2 regions of the Nostoc sp. 2RC genome follow, and region 1 is predicted to be linked to the other one. Evidence: riboswitches for the same ligand, from Rfam matches in the RefSeq annotation. Region 1 holds a riboswitch; the other holds the start of a gene.
What was found. A riboswitch is a leader RNA that binds a small molecule or an ion and turns the genes downstream of it on or off. The one in region 1 is predicted to bind cobalamin.

Region 1 (9,095 bases):
AACCAACAAATACAGTGGGAGGATTTTTGACAGATTTAGCTTTTTCAGCTATTTGTGCATATCTACTAGCAATTTCATTAAATATTTTTTCTGCTTGTGCTTCTTGATTAAAAAACAAAGCTGTAAATTTCAACCATTCACTTCTCCCCAATGGCGTATCTTCCATATACTCAGCATTTATCGCTACTTTCAAACCCGCCTCTGAGAGTTTGCTATAACTATCAGTTTGAGAATTTCCTGTACCAAAGGTTGTCACTAAGTCGGGATTTAATTCTAATAATTTTTCTATATCTACATTAGAATTATTGCCTACTTGTATTATTTTTCCGGCTTTAATTCTCTCCACTACATCAGGATTATTGACTTGACTGCTATTACTAATTCCAACTAGCTTGTTAACTACACCTAATTTAGCTAGGTGTGGTAAATGTGTAGTTGATAGAGAAACTATAGAGTTAATGGGAACCGTAATTACCTGTGCTTGATTAAATCCTTTGGGTGTGGGAGTTCCGCATTGAACTAAAAGATATTGAAACTGGGTTTTGGCATTTTGCCAAGGATTTTTAATGGTAACTATTTTGTAGTTATTATGATATTCTACCGCCAATCCTGTGGCATGAGTGATTTTGATTTTGTTGGGAAAGTAATCTTGCTTGGGGTTATAGTTTTGAATGCAGGTGTTAGTTGATGTGTGAATTGTGGTGTTATGACAGCCGATGATGAGGGTGGTAATGAGGAATAATTGACAGAGAAAAATGATTGGTTTTTGGTGTGGGAGTTTTAACATTTTATCTCACGCATAGACGCAGAGGCGCAGAGAGTTAGGGGGAGATTAAGGGGTTTGGGGTGGGTAGAGGTTTGGAGTGATTTTGTTACCTTTGACTAGGTGTTCGTTAACAATGTTTTCTGCAACATTGGGGTTAACGCGAGTGTACCAAGTTCTATCATTGGAATAAAAGACAACTGGCCCTAGTTGACAGACTTCTAGACAGCCAGATGTTCTGACTTCGATGTCTAAACCTGTATTTTCTACAGCTGATTTTAGTGCATCAAATGTTGGTTGCCATTTCCGGGAAGGAAGACAGCGAGTAGAAGTACAAACGGAAATATAGGAATGTTTGAGAGGATTTTTAGTAAAGGGTATGGGTTGTTTACCTAATACATAAATATCTCTTAAATCTTCATAAAGTGCTAATTTTGCTAGATTTGGTTTACCCTCTGGTAATAAATTTTCTCCATCCACTAAAGGGTTAGGTAATAAAATTGTCATCAATTGCTCATTCGCACCATTCCAAAACTGAATTCCCCAACTTCTAGGACTTTCTTCTGCATTAAATCGCCGATAAAAAGCCGCACGACTAACTAAACGCTGTTTCCTCACTTCCACAGGAGTCTTACACAAAGGGCCGCCAAAATTAGTATCAATACACAAGTGCAAATGCCAACCTTCAGCCGCCACCGTCAAATAGCCATCATAGAGAATACAAAGCTTTGGTGGTGCATGAAATTCCAATTCTAAGACGCTACCTTGAACAATATGACCAACACCAACCTGCTGCCAATTCTGTTCAAATAAAGTATATAATAATGATGCTAAAACATCACTTTTACAATCAAAATATTCATACTCAACAAACCCTCCCGTCGCTAAATCTTCCCGCACCACCTCATTAACTGGTGTCACCCAACAATTAAACTCACTCATTTCTAAATCTCCTTTGCGTCTTTGTGTGAGACAATTCTTTTTCTTAAAACCTAGAACTCAAACCCACCTGAAAAACCCTCCCTCCATCAGGAAAACCAGGAAACAACTGATAACGCTGGTTAAACAAATTATCTAAGCTACCAGTTAAAATCAAATTATCACTAATCGGTACACGCATTTTGAAATCAAAAGTAGTGTAACCAGGTAAAAACTCTGTATTAGTATTATTAGTGGGATATCCATTTAAAGAATTCATCAACACACCAAAATACCAACCTTGGGGATTTTCATAAGACACACCTAAATTTAATTTATCCGCACCTGCAAACCGTAATTCTTTATCAATTTCTGTGGGGTTAGCACTTTCCAAAATACGCGGATCGTTAGCTGTGTAGTTAACAAAAGCATAGACATTCCTTGCTAATTGTAAGTTTAACGAAGCTTCAATTCCTGTAGTTTGTACTAACCCGATATTTTCCCAAGTTCCTGTATTTCCATTCACAGGCGGAATTAAGGTTTTAAAGGCAATTGTATCGGAAATTCTATTACTAAAAAATGTCAGCCTCAACAAGCCAATATTACCTAATTTTTGGTCAATACCTACATCAAAACTATCACCTTTTTCTGGTTTGAGATCGGGATTGCCAATATTAGTAGGATTGTTGTTAAATAAATTGGCGATCGCGGGAGCGCGAAAATTTTTGATATAATTCGCTCTGAGTGTAGTTGTATTGGAAACCGCTAGTTTTGCTCCTACTGACGGTGAGGTAAATGAACCATTGACTAAGCTACTAAAATCTTGTCTGACTCCTAAATTCACACTCAAACTAGGAGAAAAATTAATTTCATATTTACCAAAAATCGCCCCCTGACCTACGGCATCATCATAATTTTCTCTGCTGATATTTGTACTATAACTAAATGTGGTGTTGCGTACATTGGTATTTCGATAATCAAAGCCATAAACTAAAGTCTGATTTTTGCCAACATTCCAATTATGGGTGAGTTGAATACCATAGGAATCCTGTTTTGTATCAAAGCGGTTTTGAGAGGTAATTGCCCCGCTACGGTTATCAAAACGAGTGTTGAAAAAATCAGCGTAAACCCTAGTTGTTAACAACGAATCATTGCCGTTGCCTAATTGAGAATTCCAAGTTAAATCCGTGAAAACTTGGTCTGTGTATTTGCGATTATTGTCTGTGAGAGAGTTAAAAAATCCCTGTCCAAATTGCGGTAAAGGAATGGGTACGCCTCCTGGTACTCCCTGTTGTTTGCCTAAATATAAAGTTGAGAGGCTTAAGGTATTACGTTTTCCTAAATTTGCTTCTACTTTGACATTAAAATTGTTGTAGAGTACATCATTATTTGTTCTCGTTCCTTGAAAGTTAGCTTCAGGAATAGCAAAGGGATAATTATTTTGTGCTTGGGTACGGTTATAACCAACTACCCAAGATATATCACCAGATTTCCCACTATTTTGAATACTTTGTTGGTTGAGTCCATAAGCACCAATGTTGACTTTGGTTTCTGTGGTGATTTTCTCTGTAGGACGACGGGTAACAATATTAATTACCCCTCCGATTGCATCTGAACCATAAAGTGTTGAACCGCCTCCGGGTAACACTTCGACTCTTTCAATATTGTTAGTGGTAAATTCTGCAAGGTCAAAACCACCACTACCAAGATTATTAATTGGTCTACCATCCAATAAGATTAATACTTGACCAGTATTAGAACCGCGAATAAATTGACCGCTTAAAGCATTTACTTCTGTCCCAACCGTACCGTCACCCAAGATACCAGGGAGAAATCGCAGTGCTTCTCTGACTGTTTTTACACCCTGCGCTTCCATTTCTTCAGTAGTGATGACATACACCTGACGAGTGGAATCTTTTACTGTCCCTTCCCGACGAAAGGGTGAATAAACAGGTTCATTGAGTAGTTTGTAAATAACTGTGAGTTCAATATCTGGTTCTTTTTCTTGTGCTTGGCCTATTGATTGATTCAATGTCTTTTTTGGTGTTTTAGCTGAACCACCAGATGTGGGTGTAACTTCTGTGGCGATGATGCTGGAATTTTCCCATAACATCCCTACAGTGATGGCCAAACTAGAAACGATAAGTTGAGTTCCCCATCTGGCAATAAATTCAGTACGGATACACATTGGTATTTAAGTCACCTGTATCACTAAAAGTTGGTTGCAAGCAAATATTTGAGCTTTTTCGGAAAAAACTCTCAGCCAGGAAAAAATGATAATGATTACGATTGATAGAGTGCTATTTACAAGCTAGTTCCCAAATTTCTAGTCGGGACTTTAGGGACTTCCAAGTAAAAAAATATTCCACAGAAGACTGTTGACGGTTGACAGTCAGCAGTCAGCAGTCAACAACCCCAAGCGCAATAATTGATTTTTTGGAGTTATATCATGTCCGGTAAATTACTTGTGATATGTCATTGCGAGTGCAACGAAGTGGAACGACGCAATCGCAAGGATTCTGGGATTACTTCACTTCGCTATCGCTACGTACCCTTCTCTTCTCTACGAGACGCTACGCGTAGCTTGCTTCCACGAAGTGGTACGTAATGACAAGCATTTAGCCGGACTTGATATTACCTTAGTGTTGAGAGTGTTGAAAACTAAAGTCCTGACTAGGAACTTGATGGACTACTGATAATCAGTTAACAGCAATCTATGTTTAATTTTCCCCACTTACTTAGGGGTGGTATTTTTGCTAAGATACCTCTTTTTAAAGGTGCTGGACGTTCTGACCAAGGAAGTAAACCATTAGGATTGTCGTAGTATTGAGTGGCACATTGCAGTATGGCGGATGCACTATCATTAACTGCTAAATTCCCAAAAAGATAGGTGAATTTTTCTTCTCCTTGTAAGGCGATAACGCAAGCATGGTTGCAAGCACTCATACATTCAACTCCTTGAATGAAGAATTGATTTTGCAATTCCCAATCTTGTGCAAGTTGTTGGAGTTGTTGTAATAATTGCTGTCCGCCACTCTCACCAACAGGTTTGCCATCTTGCCATACACTGGCGCAGGTTGTACAGACAAATAGAGTATGTTGCTTTTTGTTCATTAATTTTCAAGCCTTGGGGATTGATACGACGAATTAGCCTCACGCATACTGCAAGCGGGAGACTCCTAACTTGCGGTAAGTGTAGGCGCAAAGTTAGCTATGGGTGGGGATAACGTAAATATGCAAAAGTTAGAGGAAGATACAACTGAGTTTTTAGCGTTGTATCTATAACCTTCTGCCTAAGTATTGATATGTGCGAAAAATTTTTACAATCTCATAGAAATTTGTAGCGCGTAATCTATGTCTGAGACTATGAGACAGTAATCTTGATTAATAGAAAGAGTATTGATGAGATTATTCACCTGTACCTCGCAGATGGGAGTTTGTAGGACTTTCGGCGGGCATTCTGACTTTAAAGCATAAGCTTCATTACAGCTGCGGGACAGCGCCGGATTTACACTGGACTTTCCCCGTTACCTCTGATGGCTGCTCCCCACCAGAACCGAATTGGTATTGAGTAGATATTACCACAGCAATAAGCTAAATTGCAGCTGCTATTTAAAACGTAAAGTAATCTACAGTGTATTAAAATCAGCAGAGGTTGGGGCGATCGCGGTTCGTGCAGGCACAACTCAGATGAACCTATCCCATTAACAAATTATTTGAAATTGCCATAAGTAAGGTGAGGTTCTGCGGAAAAAACAACTTAGGAATAACTAAGCGATCGCCCTTCTGCTTTATACTACAATCAATGCCCAATAAATTTTGAGTGAGGAGTACTAGGTATTGGGAGGAATTGAGGACGGGGATTTGAAAGAGCAGTATTCCTGGCACTAGTAGTTCGCTTTCGTGACTTAGCTCTTTAAAGGGGAAAGGGCAAAGGGCAAAGGGCAAAGGGCAAAGGGCAAAGGTTTTACATCCGTCACAAGCGCATTTTTGGGTTGCCAGACTACTATTGTATTAATTTTGCTAAGTAAATTAATTTTTCAATTGTTCCCAATGCTACAACGCCCATTCCTCCTGGACTCCAGCGTAACAAATCGGCAAATCCTGGGCGCTAGTCATTGAAAACCAACTTTTTCGTGAAATATTCAAGCATTACTCCTGGTTTTAGGTGCATCTATGAAAAAATTAATTAAAGGTTTGCGCGAATTTAAAAGTAGTTACTTTCCCGCTAACGAAGAACTATTTGAACAACTTTCTCACGGTCAAAAGCCGAGAGTACTATTTATTACTTGTTCTGATTCGCGCATCGATCCCAACTTGATTACACAAGCTGGATTAGGAGAGTTATTTGTTATTCGCAATGCAGGCAACATTATTCCACCATATGGTGCGACTAATGGCGGTGAAGGAGCAACAATTGAATATGCTATTCAAGCCTTAGATATTCAACAAATTATTATCTGTGGTCACTCGCATTGTGGTGCGATGAAAGGCTTAATGAAATTAGACAGCTTACGGGTAGAAATGCCCCTTGTACATGACTGGCTCAAGTATGCAGAGGCAACGCGACGATTAGTAAAAGATAATTACAGCAACTACGAAGGCGAAGATCTCTTAGAAATAATTATTGCTGAAAATGTACTCACCCAAATCGAAAATTTACGCACTTATCCAGTGATTCGCTCCAAACTCCACCAAGGACAAATAAGTATTTATGCTTGGATTTATCAAATCGAGACAGGAGAAGTTTTAACATACGACGCACAAAAGCACGCTTATGTCTTGCTGCTGAATCAGCCTTCTCCATCACAGATAGATGAGAGGTTATCTAGCCCACCTTTTACCAGCAATGGTGAAAGACCTTTCACTAAAAATCAACAACAGGCATTTCAATCTTTTCACAAACCACCAATTTCTACAGATACAGGGTTTCCAATGACAGTACTTTCTCCAGAACAAATGGAGCGAATTTATCGAGGCTCCACAACAAAGTAAAAATATATAGCAATCCTATTTTCAGTTGTGAATAATATCGGTGTTCACTGTTGACTGGGGAGATAGTGATTGGGTGAAAAGTTTTGTTGTGTCTAAGTTTTATCTTCTGTTAATGTCCTAACCGCGTTGGCTATTGCCATAACAGCTATGCTAGTGTAATTATGCTTTTTTAGCGTGGATTGGCTTACTTACACATAGCATGGCTGAGTTTTCCCCACTTTCCTCTTTTTTAATCTTCTGCGTTCTGCCTGCTATCTCCTGCGTTCTGCGATGTTACACCCAGCAGCGACTTGATATAAAGATTGAATTGTGAGTCCGTCACTGGGGTATTCCACTACAGCAAAATTACATGTTACCTGAAAGCGATCGCCATCCACAGCTGTGAATATTTGCTGGCGTAAGGTACTTAAAATTTCACTCAAACGATGATTGATTTCTGGTTTTGTCAATCCAGAAATTCCCACTACAAAATCTCCATTACCCCAATAACCTAACACTTCCCCACTGCAAAATGCTGATTGAAATAAACGACTCCATCTTTGTAATACTTGGTTACCAAGTTCGTGACCATATTTAATATTAATTTGACGTAAATCATTCACACTCAAAATTGCCAAACAAAAAGATTGCTGATTTTTCTGGGCTTGAGTAATCAGGTGTTCTAAATTGCGGCGAGACTGGAATTGATTTGCTAGTCCAGTTAAAGAATCTTTTGTAGAAAGAGATTGAAGTAAACGACTACGTTCTAAACGGTGGGTAATACGTGCTAATAATTCGGCTCCAACAACCGGTTTAATTACATAATCATCTCCTCCCACAGCAAACACTTGCTGTACAATTTTGATTTCTCGATGAGCAGTGAGAAACACAATCGGTAATTCTTGCCATTGGGGATCGGTACGAACTGCTTGGCAAAGCTCAATACCATTGATTTGGGGCATATCTACATCTAAAATCAACAAATCTGGTGTAGTGGATTGCAGTATCTCCCAAAAACGCAGGGGATTGTCCAATGCTGTCATCCGCATACCCCAAGGCTCTAACATAGGGCGCAGTGCTGCTAAAATCAACGGATCGTCATCTACTGCCAATACATTAATCCGTAAAGAGCGAGTACGTTGTAATAGCTGAGACGAAACATTCCACACCTGAGCAGCTGTTACAGGTTTGGCTAAAAAACCCCGCGCCCCAGACTGAGCAAAAGTTACGCGTTCCACTAAATCATCATTCCCAGCCAGCACCAGTACGGGTACTGGTGGAGTACGAGTTGCTAATTCTGATAGTAGTGCTAAACTTTCTTGACGCCGTCCTACTTCATCTACATTTAGTACTACTAAATCTGGGGATGTGGTTTGCAAAAAGTTTTTTGCATGTTCTAAGTTTGTAATTTGTTGCCAACACATTCCCATGCATTCAACGAGTTGTTGCAACTGAGAACCGAGTTGGAGATTGGGGTCAATTAATATTAGTTGATTACAAATTTCTTGGGCGATGGGCGTAGTAGTTTGATTATCTACCTTTTGCGCCATTTGATTAATTATTTTGCCCAAATTTTCAATTAGTGAGAGCAATTGCCGCTTTTCACTTGAAGACAAATTGCCATCTTTTCCTAAAATTTGTTCAATTTCCCGCGCTATTTGAGTGCCATTGTCTTGTTCAAACATCCCCAAAACACCAGCTAATTTATGCGCCTCTCGTTCTGCGGATTTGTATAACTGGGCATTGGGCATTGATTTGTGAGTAAGTGCGGCTGCTAATTCTTCCAGTACCGCCAACCGTTGCATCATCAACCCTTCATATTGTTTCCACAAACCACCCATTGCTTGCTGAAACTGCTCCTCAACTTGAGGACTTGCAACTTGCGATTTCTGCTCCTTAGTTTCTGTTAAGAGTTCCTTGTTCCCTGTTCCCCCGACTTTCAAGCGATATCCCAAACCATAAACGTTTTCAATCCAATCTACTGCTCCGGCTGCTTTTAACTTTTGTCGTAAGTATTTGATGTGTGATTTTACGGTTTCCTCTTGGGGTGGGTCGTCAAAAGTCCACAAATGCTCAATAATATCTCCACGACTAAAAACACGCGAAGGATTCCTCAGAAATAACTCCAGTAAACTGTATTCTTTGGCGGTTAATTCTATGAGTTTGTTGTGATATGTGACTTCGCAACTACTAGGATCTAGTTGTAATCCGCCTACTTCTAGTATCGGGGTAATGGGGCGATCGCTCCGACGCAACAGCGCCCGTATCCTGGCTTGCAGTTCCCCCAAATCCAAAGGCTTGATGAGATAATCGTCTGCACCTGCATCAAGTCCCTGAATTCGTTCTCTAGTACCATCTTTGGCTGTCATTAACAAAATTGGAGTAAAACATCCACCGGAACGTAATCGCTGACACAATGTAATTCCGTCCAGTTTCGGCA
Region 2 (3,315 bases), on a different contig from region 1:
CCCTCCTATGGATTGACGGTAGAGCAAATATTGGGCAAAAAAGACCTAGACATCGTCTCAGCCGGAGATGCTCAAAACCTCACCAATATTAAACTTGCGGTACTCAACACTGGCATAGCAGCACGAGAAGAAGTATCAATTACAACCAAAGAAACCACTCGATATTATGATTTAACAGTGGAGCCATTGCGGAATGAGTCCCAAGAAGTGGTTGGGGTGACTTGCGCCAGCATCGATGTTACCGAACGGCAAACTGCATTGCGCGAACACAAATTAGCCCAGGAAAAAATCAAAGAACAGGCTGCATTACTTGATGTCACAACAGATGCTATTTGCGTGCGAGATTTAGACAATCAGATTTTATTCTGGAACAAAGGCGCAGAAACACTTTACGGTTGGCGGGCTACAGAGGTAAAGGGGAAAAGTGTCACCGAGCTTTTGTTTAACGAACCTTCACCGGAAATCGAAGCGGCTCTTTTAGAAGTTATTAGTAAAGGTAAATGGCAAGGCGAGTTAACTAAAATTACAAAAACTGGTAAAGAAGTCCTTGTTGCTAGTCGTTGGAGTTTAGTATCTGATGAAGAGGGAAAGCCCAAATCAATTTTGAGCGTTGACACAGATATTACTGAGAAAAAACATTTAGAAGCCCAATTGTTTCGCGCTCAACGTTTGGAAAGCATCGGCACATTAGCTAGTGGCATTGCCCATGACCTAAACAACATTTTGACGCCGATTTTGGCAGGAGCGCAACTATTACCGCTGAAATTTCCCGATGCTGATGAACGAACTCGTCATTTATTGGAGATTTTGGAAATCAACGCTAAACGTGGAGCTGATTTAGTGAAACAGGTGCTATCTTTTGCACGTGGTGTGGAGGGAAAACACATTACTTTGCAACTCAGGCACTTAATTGTAGAACTTGCCAAAATTCTCAAAGAAACATTTCCCAAATCCATAGAAGTTAGCGTTGACATACCGCAGGATTTATGGATGGTTTCTGGAGACAGTACCCAACTGCATCAAGTATTGATGAATCTGTGCGTTAATGCTCGTGATGCTATGCCCAATGGCGGTAATTTGAGAATCTCTGGAGAAAATCTGTTTGTTGACGAAAATTATGCGCGGATGAACCTGGAAGCCAAAGTCGGCCCTTACACAGTGATTACTGTCTGTGATAATGGAGTCGGCATTCCTGGGGAAATCTTAGACAGAATTTTCGAGCCATTTTTTACCACAAAAGATGTGGGACAAGGTACGGGGTTGGGGCTTTCCACCGTGCTGGGAATCATTAAAAGCCACGGGGGTTTTGTCAACGTCTACAGCGAAATCGGAAATGGCACTAGCTTTAAAGTTTACTTACCAGCTGTGGCGGGAATGGAAACACTAACGGTAGAAGAGTCGGTTCCTCAAACAGGACATGGAGAGTTGATTTTAGTTGTGGATGATGAAGCCGCCATTCAAGAGATTACTAAATCCTCATTAGAAGCCCACAACTATGAGACCTTAATTGCTAGTGATGGCATTGAAGCGATCGCACTCTACGCTAAAAATATGGACAAAATTAGTGTGGTGTTAATCGATATCATACTGCCTTCCTTGGATGGTTTAACTGTCATCCGTACCTTAAAAAAAATTAACCCAGAAGTCAAAATTATTGCCAGTAGCGGATTAATGTCCGATGGTAAACTTAGCGCCGTCACTGACATCGGTGTGAATACGTTTTTATCCAAACCATATACTGTCAAAGAATTACTACTTTCTTTGGAAAAAGTAATTGAATAATGCCCAATGACGGCAGTTGCTCCACTTGGGGAGACCCCAAGACCGCACTGCCTCCCCCATGCCCCATGCCCAATGCCCAATGCCCAGTCACCAGTCAAGGCTTCGACTCCGCTCAGCCTTGACCCTGAGCGAAGTCGAAGGGTCAACACTCAACCACCACAAGTCGTTATGCTTTTTTAACACGCATTCCGCTCAATGGTGATATAGTTAACTCCAATCGGTTCTGATGGGGAGCAGCCATCGGACGCAAGGGGGAAAGTCCGGTGAAAATCCGGCGCTGTCCCGCAACTGTGAACCCAAAATGGATGAGTCAGGATGCCCGCCGGTTAGAATCAATTGGTTTACATAAATCTGCGAGGTACAGATTATGAACAAAAAACGGGCGTTAGTTAGTCTAAGCCTGATGGGATTTATCAGTTTTTATTTAGTAGTTGGTTTAGCCAAACCCGCCTACGCTATGCACATTATGGAAGGTTTTTTACCAGTGCAGTGGGCAATTTTTTGGTGGGTTGTGGCGTTACCGTTTTTTATTTTAGGATTGCGTAGTCTGACTCGCATTACCGAAGCTAACCCGCAATTAAAACTACTACTAGCCTTGGCTGGTGCTTTTGCTTTTGTGCTGTCAGCGTTAAAAATCCCCTCCGTCACGGGTAGCTGTTCTCATCCTACGGGTACGGGGTTAGGTGCGGTGCTGTTTGGCCCCCTGACTATGTCGGTTTTGGGTAGCTTGGTTTTGTTGTTTCAAGCGTTGTTACTGGCGCATGGCGGCTTGACGACGCTGGGAGCAAATGCTTTTTCGATGGCGATCGCCGGGCCATTTGCCGCCTATTGGATATATAATTTGACAATTAAGTTTGGTGCTAAAGACAAAATTGCCATTTTTCTGGCAGCTGCGATCGCGGATTTACTCACCTACGTTATCACTTCTATCCAACTTGCCCTAGCTTTTCCTGCACCTGTTGGTGGGTTTATCGCTTCATTTACCAAGTTTGCCGGAATTTTTGCTATAACTCAAGTTCCCTTAGCAATTAGTGAAGGACTATTAACTGTATTGGTATGGAACTGGTTGCAATCTTATAATCCTCAAGAATTAGAATTGCTGAAATTAATCAAACGGGAACCCCAAGGAAATGAATCAGTCTAAAAAAGGGTTGAGTAACTGGCTATTGGTAGTAGCTGTATTAGCCTTAGCAATTGCACCACTAATATTTGTACGCGGTGGAGAATTTGCTGGTTCCGATGACAAAGCTGAAAAAGCAATTACTGAAATACAACCTGGATATAAACCCTGGTTTAAATCATTTTTTGAACCCGCTAGTGGGGAAATAGAAAGCTTATTATTTGCTTCGCAAGCGGCTTTGGGTGCTGGAGTCGTTGGTTATGCAATTGGGTTGTATAAAGGACGTTCCCAACAACAAAAACGTGAAGAATGAGCCTGCAAATAGATACGTTAGCTTACACTAATCGACTGCGAAGGTTGCCACCAGAACATAAACTGATTTTTGCATTTACTACCCTTGCTATTTCCCTTGC

Region 2: it holds a riboswitch for cobalamin, as region 1 does, so the genes downstream of both, GNE10_RS28235 (energy-coupling factor ABC transporter permease) here and GNE10_RS25415 (DUF1636 family protein) in region 1, are expected to answer to the same signal.

Annotation. Positions count from the first base shown of each region.
Region 1 is NZ_JACKZU010000288.1:388-9,482, forward strand. Features, by position in the region: partial or broken gene GNE10_RS25395 (ABC transporter substrate-binding protein) at 1-787, opposite strand, end outside; gene GNE10_RS25400 (ferredoxin) at 833-1,705, opposite strand; gene GNE10_RS25405 (TonB-dependent siderophore receptor) at 1,749-3,863, opposite strand; gene GNE10_RS25410 (hypothetical protein) at 4,131-4,289, shown strand; gene GNE10_RS25415 (DUF1636 family protein) at 4,385-4,795, opposite strand; cobalamin riboswitch at 5,114-5,257, opposite strand; gene GNE10_RS25420 (carbonic anhydrase) at 5,858-6,676, shown strand; gene GNE10_RS25425 (response regulator) at 6,928-9,095, opposite strand, start outside.
Region 2 is NZ_JACKZU010000356.1:1,381-4,695, forward strand. Features, by position in the region: gene GNE10_RS28230 (response regulator) at 1-1,782, shown strand, start outside; cobalamin riboswitch at 1,984-2,124, shown strand; gene GNE10_RS28235 (energy-coupling factor ABC transporter permease) at 2,150-2,926, shown strand; gene GNE10_RS28240 (energy-coupling factor ABC transporter substrate-binding protein) at 2,913-3,215, shown strand; gene cbiQ (cobalt ECF transporter T component CbiQ) at 3,212-3,315, shown strand, end outside.